3 regions of the Streptomyces sp. NPDC088733 genome follow, and region 1 is predicted to be linked to each of the others. Evidence: riboswitches for the same ligand, from Rfam matches in the RefSeq annotation. Region 1 holds a riboswitch; each other region holds the start of a gene.
The links. A riboswitch is a leader RNA that binds a small molecule or an ion and turns the genes downstream of it on or off. The one in region 1 is predicted to bind cobalamin.
Positions count from the first base shown of each region.

Region 2: it holds a riboswitch for cobalamin, as region 1 does, so the genes downstream of both, ACIP64_RS03540 (HoxN/HupN/NixA family nickel/cobalt transporter) here and metE (5-methyltetrahydropteroyltriglutamate--homocysteine S-methyltransferase) in region 1, are expected to answer to the same signal.
Region 3: it holds a riboswitch for cobalamin, as region 1 does, so the genes downstream of both, ACIP64_RS01480 (ribonucleoside-diphosphate reductase subunit alpha) here and metE (5-methyltetrahydropteroyltriglutamate--homocysteine S-methyltransferase) in region 1, are expected to answer to the same signal.

Region 1 is NZ_JBIVLH010000002.1:281,622-284,859, reverse strand. Features, by position in the region: gene ACIP64_RS04680 (acyltransferase) at 1-197, shown strand, start outside; gene ACIP64_RS04675 (alpha/beta hydrolase) at 270-971, opposite strand; gene ACIP64_RS04670 (hypothetical protein) at 972-1,445, shown strand; cobalamin riboswitch at 1,562-1,709, shown strand; gene metE (5-methyltetrahydropteroyltriglutamate--homocysteine S-methyltransferase) at 1,893-3,238, shown strand, end outside.
Region 2 is NZ_JBIVLH010000002.1:38,612-41,849, forward strand. Features, by position in the region: gene ACIP64_RS03535 (PepSY-associated TM helix domain-containing protein) at 1-580, shown strand, start outside; gene ACIP64_RS03540 (HoxN/HupN/NixA family nickel/cobalt transporter) at 653-1,762, opposite strand; cobalamin riboswitch at 1,790-1,991, opposite strand; gene ACIP64_RS03545 (ArsR/SmtB family transcription factor) at 2,080-2,457, shown strand; gene ACIP64_RS03550 (superoxide dismutase) at 2,610-3,227, opposite strand.
Region 3 is NZ_JBIVLH010000001.1:330,968-334,205, forward strand. Features, by position in the region: gene mctP (monocarboxylate uptake permease MctP) at 1-93, shown strand, start outside; gene ACIP64_RS01475 (helix-turn-helix domain-containing protein) at 381-1,352, opposite strand; cobalamin riboswitch at 1,620-1,761, shown strand; gene ACIP64_RS01480 (ribonucleoside-diphosphate reductase subunit alpha) at 1,889-3,238, shown strand, end outside.

The DNA of each region.
Region 1 (3,238 bases):
CGGCCGTGCTGCCGCTGTACGTCCTGCACCAGCCGATCGTGGTCGCCGTCGCCTACTTCGTGACCGGCTGGTCCGCGCCGATCCTGGTCGAGTACGCCGTGCTCGTGGTGATCGCCCTCGTCCTCACCCTCACCGCGTACGAGCTCCTGGTCCGCCGCACGCGGGCGACCCGCTTCCTGTTCGGGATGCGGCCCTAGAGGCGACTCCAATGTGCTGGTGACTGCCGCTCGTTGACAGCCGCCGCGCGGCGACCGTCCTCATCGCCGCCATCAACGACTGGCTGTGATCCCCGGGTCTGCCCGGGCCGGTGCGTCTGGGGCGTCTAGCAACTCCAGAAGCAGGTCGACGACCAGCTCCGGCCGCCCCACGAACGGCGAGTGCCCGGTCTGCCACTCGCGGACGGAGTCGCAGCGCGCGGCCATGACGTGCTGGAGTCCGGGATCGATGGCTCGGTCCTTCGCGCACACGACATAGGTGGAAGGGGCATGTTTCCAGCTTTGGCGTTCCGGGACTCCTCGACCGCAGCCCGCCGCCTGGGGTCGAAGCAGTCCCACTGCCCAAGCGGCCAGGTGCTCGGGGCAATCCGCGTACAGCGCGTCCACGGCCCCGCTTGGTTCAAGGCGGGTAGAACCGTCGTTCTGGGGCTCGATTGCGGCCTTCAACTGGCTGGAGGCGCCGCCCAAGCCCGCCGCGCTCTCACCCGCATCCGGCACGAAGGCCGCCAGATACACCAAACGCTCGACTCCATGCAGACCAGTGATCACGGACCCTCCGTAGGAGTGGCCCAGCACCAAGGGAGGCGCCTCCAGCGCGTCAACGGCGGCCTGCACCGCCGCCGTGTCCGCGGCCAACGAGCCTCGATGCAGTTCGGGAGCGACCACGTTCACGCCGACAGCCCGCAGACCCTCGGCAACCCGGAGGAAGTGCTCCGGCTGGTGGTACAAGCCGTGAACCACAACTGCGCTGGTCACTTGACCACCCCCCGGATCGACGTGCCGAAGAAGATGATCCTGGACATCGGAGAGCCCGTCAGTGATGCATCTCCGATGCACGCCCTAGCATGGCCGGAGGCCGAAGCGCGCACGCTGGGGGCGGACATGAAGCGCAGGGTGGGGAGAGCTGCCGCGGCGGCGTACGTCGTGCTGATCGGGGGCCTCGCCGTGGCGGGGGCCGTCCACGAGCAGGCCGTCTACTACCTGCTCGCGGTCGCGCTGACCCTGCCCGCGGGGGCCGTGGCGCTGCCGGCGATGTACGGGGGCTATGCGGCGCTCTCCGCGGTCGGCGGGATCTGGTCCCCCGTGGCCGGGCCGGGCGGTGAGGAGGCCGATTGGCTGAGCCTCGGCAGCACGACGCTGAACGTGGTGCTGCTGACGTGCGCCGCGATCGTCAACGTCGTGCTGCTGGAACGGGCGTTGCGCCGACGGCGGAGGCTGTCCCACCGCTGATCCGCTGCCGCGACCCGCCGTCCCGGAATACGGGCACCGCCGCCCATGGCGGCCCCCGGAGCCGTAGGCTGGCGGACGCAGCTGGTTCGCCCCCGTCCGCCAGGCGGGACGCGTCGTAAGAGGGAACCCGGTGGGAATCCGGGACTGCCCCGCAGCGGTGAGTGGGAACGAGCGCCGTCATACGCACTGGGCCCGGCCGGGTCTGGGAAGCGACGGCCAGTAGGTGTCTGCCCCCGGCAGGCGTGCCCGCGAGTCCGAAGACCTGCCCGCTGCCCGTGCGCGACCGAACGCGCGCGGACATCCCGGTGACCTCGAGGGCGGGTCGGCGTACATACCTGGCGGATGACCGCGCCCCGCCGCGCGTGTTCCGGCCGCCGGTCTGCGTCGCCTTCGCGCTCTCGACCCGTCCCCGGGATCTCAGGGATTCATCTCGCGAAGGAGATCTCCGTGACCACCAAGTCCGCAGCCGCGGCAGCACGGCCCACCGTGTACGGCTACCCCCGCCAGGGCGGCAACCGGGAGCTGAAGAAGGCCGTCGAGGGGTACTGGAAGGGCCGGGTCACCGCCGACGCCCTCCGGGCCACCGCCGCCGAACTGCGCCGCGCGAACTGGCGGCGGCTCGCCGAGGCCGGCGTGCACGAAGTACCGACCGGCGACTTCTCGTACTACGACCACGTCCTCGACACGACCGTGATGGTGGGCGCCGTCCCCGCGCGGCACCGGGGGGCCGTGGCCGCCGACCCGCTCGACGGCTACTTCGCGATGGCGCGCGGCACCCAGGACACGGCACCGCTCGAAATGACGAAGTGGTTCGACACCAACTACCACTACCTGGTCCCCGAGCTCGGTCCGGACACCGTGTTCGCGGCCGACTCGTCCCGGCAGGTCGGGGCGGTCAAGGAGGCCCTCGCCCTCGGCCTCGCGCCCCGGCCGGTCCTCGTCGGCCCCGTGACCTACCTCCTGCTCGCCAAGCCCGCCCCCGGCGTCCCCGCGGACTTCGAGCCGCTCTCCCTCCTCGACCGGCTGCTGCCGGTGTACGCGGAGGTCCTGGCCGATCTGCGTGCCGCGGGGGCCGGCTGGGCGCAGCTCGACGAGCCGGCGCTCGTGCAGGACCGGACCGCCGCCGAACTCGGCGCCTCGGAGCGGGCGTACGGGCGCCTCGGCGCTGTCGAGGACCGGCCGAGGCTCCTGGTGGCCTCCTACTTCGACCGGCTCGGCGAGGCCCTGCCGGTACTCGCCAAGGCACCGGTGGACGGGCTCGCGCTCGACTTCACCGGGGCGGCCGCCGCCAACCTCGACGCGCTCGCCGCGGTGGGCGGCCTGCCCGGCAAGCGCCTGGTGGCCGGTGTCGTGGACGGACGCAACATCTGGGTCAACGACCTGGAGAAGTCCCTCGCCACCCTCGGCACGCTGCTGGGACTGGCCGGCCGGGTCGACGTGGCCGCCTCGTGCTCCCTGCTGCACGTGCCGCTCGACACGGCGGCCGAGCGCGACATCGACCCGCAGATCCTGCGCTGGCTGGCCTTCGCCCGGCAGAAGACGGCGGAGGTCGTCACCCTCGCCAAGGGGCTGAGCCGGGGGACCGGCGCCATCGCCGGGGAACTCGCCGCCAACCGCGCCGCCCTGGCGTCCCGCGCCTCGTCGCCCATCACCCACGACCCCGCCGTACGGGCACGGGCCGCGGCGGTCACGAGCGCCGACGCCCGCCGCTCGCAGCCGTACGGCGAGCGGGCGGCGGCCCAGCGCGCCCACCTCGGCCTGCCTCTGCTCCCGACCACCACCATCGGCTCGTT
Region 2 (3,238 bases), 240 kb from region 1:
CGGCACGGGCGCCGGCCCGGCGCCGGCCGACCCAGCCGACTTTGACACGGTCCTCGCGGTCGCCCGCGAGGCGGGGCTCGGTGGCCGGGTGGAGCTGACGCCGCCCGCCGATGCGACGAGTGCGTGGACCGTGGCCCAGGACGACGACCTCTGGCCGGTCCACTACGACCAGGTCGCCGTCGACGCCGCCAAGGGCGAGGTCACCTCGGAGAGCCGCTGGGTCGACTACCCACTGCCGGCCAAGCTCAGCAAACTCGGCGTCCAGGGCCACATGGGCCTGCTGTTCGGCATCGTCAACCAGATCCTGCTGGCGCTGGTCGCGGTCGGCCTGATCTCCGTCATCGTGTGGGGCTACCGCATGTGGTGGCAGCGCCGCCCCACGCGTGGCGACCGCACGGCGGCCCTCGGGAAGGCCCCCGCACGAGGGGCGTGGCGACAACTCCCGCTGCCGGTGCTGATCATCGGCGTCCCGGCCGTCGCCGCGCTCGGCTGGGCCCTGCCTCTGCTGGGCATCACGCTGATCGCGTTCCTCTTCTACGACATGGCGTTCGGGCTCTACCTGCGGCGCCCCGCCCCCTGACGTCGCAGCGAGCGAAGGTGCCTCCGGGTCGGGCACACCACTGTGCCCGACCCGGAGGCCACCGAAAGAGCGTCAGACGCTCCCCGCAGTTCGCGCAGCCCAGCGATCCTCGACCTTGGCGACGCGCCAGTACGCGATCGCGATGGCCCACACGACGACGAAGAGGCCGACGATCACGTAGCCGACGTTGTCGAGATCGAGGCCGGCGACCCAGCCCGTGACCCCGTCCGTCATGTCGAGCTTGTCGTGCAGGACCCCGACAAGCTCGATGGTGCCGATGACGAAAGCGACGGCGATGGACAGACCGGTGATGGTGAGGTTGTAGTAGACCTTGCGCACGGGGTTGGAGAACGCCCACTGGTAGGCGAAGTTCATGAACGTCCCGTCGAGGGTGTCGAACAGGCTCATCCCGGCGGCGAACAGCAGCGGCAGGCACAGGATCGCGTACCAGGGCAGACCGGCGGCGGCCCCGCTGCCCGCCATCACCATCAGCGCGACCTCGGTGGCGGTGTCGAACCCGAGCCCGAAGAGGAAGCCGAGTGGGTACATCTGCCCGGGACGCGTGATGGAGCGGGTGAGCCTGCCGAGGACGCGATTCATGAACCCCCTCGATTCCAGGTGGGTTTCGAGCTCGCGTTCGTCGAAGAAACCCGTGCGCATCTTCTTGAAGACCCGCAGTATGCCCAGGAGGGCGACGAGGTTCAGCACGGCGATGAGATAGAGGAACGTGCCGGAAACGGTGGTTCCGACCACGCCCAGCGCCTGGTGCGTTCCGGAGTCCTCGTCTGCCAGGGTGCCTGCCAGACGGGCGCCGCCGGCGACCAGCGCCGCCAGGACCACCACGACGCTGGAATGCCCGAGGGCGAACCAGAAGCCCACCGACACCGGGCGTTTGCCGTCCGCCATGAGCTTGCGCGTGGTGTTGTCGATGGCGGCGATGTGGTCGGCGTCGAAGGCGTGCCGCATTCCGAGGGTGTAGGCGGTGATACCGAGGCCGAGCCCGAAAGCCTCGGAACCGACCCGGTAGTCGTTCGGTGTCACCAGCAGGAACAGGACGCCGAAAGCGACCACGTGCAACGCGGCGATCACGGCCATCAGGGCCGCGGTGCGGAGCGTGTCCTCGCGCCGCCAGCGGAACGGCCCGGCGGACGGGACGGACGGGACGGATGGGGGCAGGGTCATGCGGTCACGCTCCAGCACCTCGTGGATCAACTCGTGAGATGCCGCGGCCGGTCTCCTGGCTTACGGGCGAAGCGCGCCCGCCCCTGCCTTCCCGGCCTGTGAGGACCAGTGGCACCGCCGAAGCGGAAGGGGCGGGAACTACCCGATCACAGTGGCGAGGGCCGCCCCGGACTGAGCCTTGCATCGGCTGTCACCGGTCTTCCCGAGCACCACGGCGCCATCACCCTAGGAGCGCGGGCTCTCCGCCTGCAAGGCTGCACAGGTGCAAAGACGCACAGGTATTCAAGATCACATCCTCGGCTGCCAGGATGGCGCCCATGCACCTTGTTCCCGCCGAGCGGGCGGGCCACCGAACCATTGACGGCCACCGTGTCTGCGACGCTGTCGCGGCCATTGGAGAACCTGGGCATGTACGGGCCTGGGCGGATCGATTCTCGCTGCTCGCCGACCCGGGCCGCCTCGCCCTGCTGCTGGCTCTCCGGACGGCGGGCCCGATAGCGGTCACCGACCTGGCCGTCGCCACGGGCATGACGGACACGGCGGTCTCCCAGGCCCTGCGGCTGCTGCGGGCCGCCGGCATCGTCACCGGTGACCGACAGGGCCGGATCGTCCGCTACCGCATCGTGGACGACATGACCGGGCAACTGCTGGGACACTGCGCGGACCCTCAGGGAGACGGGGCCGCCGACATGTGACGTTGCCGTCGCCCGCCGGCCGACGACGAGCTGGTTGACACCCGGCGCCTGCGAGACCCCTTCGGTGGACCGAGATCGGGACGGGCAGGTGAGCCCGGCGGGCCCCACCGGCCCCGCACACCGTGCGGGCGGGGCCGGATGCGCGTCAGCCGTCAGGCGCCGGAGGCGGTCTTCGCGGCGGTGAAGCGCGCGGTGACGTCGGTCCAGTTGACGAGGTCCCAGAGCTTGGTGACGTAGTCGGGGCGGACGTTCTTGTACTGCAGGTAGTACGCGTGCTCCCAGGCGTCGAAGACCAGGAGCGGGGTCGTGCCCTGGCCGACGTTGCCGTGGTGGTCGTAGACCTGCTCGACGATCAGGCGCTTGCCGAGGGGTTCCCATGCCAGGACGCCCCATCCGGAGCCCTGGACGGAGGCCGTGGCGACGGTGAGCTGCTTCTTGAAGGCCTCGAAGCCGCCGAGGTGCTCGTCAATGGCGTCGGCCAGGGCGCCGTCCGGGCGGTCACCGCCGTCCGGGGAGAGGTTCTGCCAGAAGATCGAGTGCAGGACGTGGCCGGAGAGGTTGAACGCGAAGGTCTTCTCCAGCCCGACCAGGCCGGTGGGGGTGAGGGCGTCCTTGTCGCGGGCCTCCGCGATCTGCTCCAAGGTGTCGTTGGCGCCCTTGACGTAGGCGGCGTGGTGCTTGGCGTGGTGGAGCTCCAGGATCTGTCCGGTGATGGCCGGCTCCAGCGCGGCGTAGTCGTAGGGCATATCAGGAAGCGAGTACGTGCCCATCAGGCACAACC
Region 3 (3,238 bases), on a different contig from region 1:
GAGGGCGTGGACGAGACGGCGCAGCAGGACTACTCCGCCGACGCCGGCGACCCCGACGTCCAGCGGGAACTGCCGGTGGTCGCCGGCCACTGACGGCCGCCTCCGGCCACGGTCGCGGGCCGCCGCCCTGGGACGGGGCGGCGGCCCGTCGTCACGCGGTACGCGCCCGCTCGGGCCGCCGGAAGGCACGGCGGCAGGCCTGCGAGGAGCGCGACCGCGCCTCGGTGGCCGCCCGCCGGTGGGGCGTCGTCCTCACCCTGGTCCTATGGACCCTCAAGGCGCCCGAGGACGTGGACGAGACGGCCCGGCGGGACCACACCGCCGACGCCGGCGACCCCGGCGGTGGCCGCCCGCCCAGGGACAGGGCGACGGCCCCGTCGTCACGCGGTACGCGCCCGCTCGGGCCGCCGGAAGGCACGGCGGTAGGCCTGCGGGGTGGTCCCCACCCAGCGCGCGAAGTGGTGGCGCAGCGTCGCCGCGTTGCCGAAGCCGGCGCGGAGCGCGACCGCGTCCACCGTCGCGTCGGTGGCCTCCAGCAACTCCCGGGCCAGCAGCACCCGCTGACCCAGCAGCCAGCGGTAGGGCGTCGTCCCGGTCTCCTGCTGGAAGCGGCGGGCGAAGGTGCGCGGCGACATGTGGGCGCGGGCCGCGAGCTCGTCCACGCTCACCTCGCGGTCCAGGTGGCGTTCCATCCAGCCGAGTACCTCGCCCACGGTGTCGCATTGGGTGCGCGGCAACGGCCGCTCGATGTACTGCGCCTGGCCGCCCTCGCGGTGCGGCGGCACCACCATGCGCCGCGCTATCGCGTTGGCCACGTCGCTGCCCTGCTCCTTGCGGACCAGGTGCAGGCAGGCGTCGATCCCGGCGGCGGTGCCGGCCGAGGTGATCACCGGGTCCTCGTCCACGTAGAGCACGTCGGGCTCCACGCGGGCCCGCGGGTAACGGGCCGCCAGTTCCTCCGCGTGCCGCCAGTGCGCCGCGCAGCGGCGGCCGTCCAGCAGGCCCGCGGCCGCCAGCACGAAGACGCCCGAGCACACACTGAGCACGCGCGCACCGCGCTCCACCGTGCGGTTCAGCGCCCGCAGCAGCTCCGGCGGGTACTCCCGGCGCACATAGGAGTCGCCGGCCGGCACGGCCACGAGGTCGGCCTCCTCCAGCCGTTCCAGCCCGTGCGAGGTGCCGATGGTGAACCCGCCCGGGGAGGTCAGCGTGGGGCCCTCCGCGGAGGCCACGGCGAAGTCGTACGCCGGCAGCCCGTCGGCCGATCTGTCGAGCCCGAACACCTCGCAGACCACGCCCAGTTCGAAGGGATGGACGCCGTCGAGCAGCACCACGGCCACGTTCTGCAGCATGCGCCCAGCATGGCAGAGGCACGGCAGAGGCGTGGCAGGATTTCGAGGGAGTACGTCAGTCCTGCCACTCCCGGCGGGGGCCGGCGAGGAGCACAGTCGAGGGCATGGAAACGCTTCTCGCCACCGCCACCGCACTGGTCTTCTTCCTCCTCCTGGCGCTCGCCGCCCTGACCGGACACGTCCACGACTCCCGGGACGGCCACGACTGGCACGCGTGAACCGGGCAATCCGTGACCGCTCCGACACAACATCTGGTGGCGCCATGGGCAGGCGCCACTAGATGTATGCTCGACTCCGCTGTCGCCGCAGGGGAAGCCGGTGGGAATCCGGGACTGCCCCGCAACGGTGTGCGGGCGCCTCGGAGGCATGCCCGCGAGTCCGAGTACCTGCCGACGGCACCGTCCGGCGCGCCGTCCGGACGGTGAAGTGTCCGGGCCTCGCGGGTTGGGCCGGCGGACGCGCCGCGGGCATGCCCTGCCCTGCGTGCGCCCCGTCCCTCCCTCCCGCGTCGTCGCCGTTCGAGGGAGAGAGCACACGTGACCATCGCGCCCGCAGCACCCGCCACCGCATCGGACCCCGCCTCACCGGGAACCGAGTTGCTGAGCTCCTTGACGGAGCTGACCGCAGACCTCCCCGACACCGACCCCGGCCGGGTCGCCGCCGCCGCGCTGCGCGGCCGCAGCGCCGCGGCGGACGAGGCGGAACTGCGGGCGCTGGCCACCGAGGCCGCCGCCGGACTGATCTCGGAGGACCCCCAGTACTCCCGCCTCGCCGCCCGGCTGCTGACGGTCGCCGTCGCCGAGGAGGCGGCCGGCCAGGGAGCCGTGTCCTTCTCCGCGTCCATCGCCGTCGGCCACCGCGAGGGCCTGATCGCCGACGGCACCGCCGAGTTCGTGGCCACCCACGCCGCCCGACTGGACGGCCTGGTCGACGCCGCCCTCGCCGGCCGCGCCGACGACCGCTTCGGCTACTTCGGCCTGCGCACCCTGCACAGCCGCTACCTGCTGCGCCACCCGATCACCCGTCAGGTCATCGAGACCCCGCAGCACTTCATGCTCCGCGTGGCCTGCGGACTCGCCGAGGACCACACCACCCGCGCCCTCGACGAGGTCGCCGCGCTCTACGGCCTGATGAGCCGGCTGGACTACCTGCCCAGCTCCCCCACGCTCTTCAACTCCGGCACCCGGCACCCGCAGATGTCCTCCTGCTACCTGCTGGACTCCCCGCTGGACGAGCTGGACTCCCTCTACGACCGCTACCACCAGGTCGCCCGGCTGTCGAAGCACGCCGGCGGCATCGGCCTGTCGTACTCCCGTATCCGCTCCCGCGGTTCGCTGATCCGCGGCACCAACGGCCACTCCAACGGCATCGTCCCGTTCCTGCGCACCCTCGACGCCTCCGTCGCCGCCGTCAACCAGGGCGGCCGCCGCAAGGGCGCGGCCTGCGTCTACCTGGAGACCTGGCACGCGGACATCGAGGAGTTCCTGGAACTGCGCGACAACACCGGTGAGGAGGCGCGCCGCACCCACAACCTCAACCTGGCGCACTGGATCCCGGACGAGTTCATGCGCCGCGTCGACGCCGACGGCGACTGGTCGCTGTTCTCCCCCTCCGACACGCCCGAACTGGTCGACCTGTGGGGCGAGGAGTTCGACACCGCCTACCGCAAGGCCGAGGCGGCCGGCCTGGCCCGCAAGACCCTCCCGGCCCGCGAGCTGTACGGCCGCATGATGCGCACCCTCGCGCAGACCGGCAACGGCTGGATGACCTTCAAGGACGCCTCCAACCGCACCGCCAACCAGACCGCCGAGCCCGGCCGGGTCATCCACTCCTCCAACCTCTGCACGGAGATCCTGGAGGTCACGAACGACGGCGAGACCGCGGTC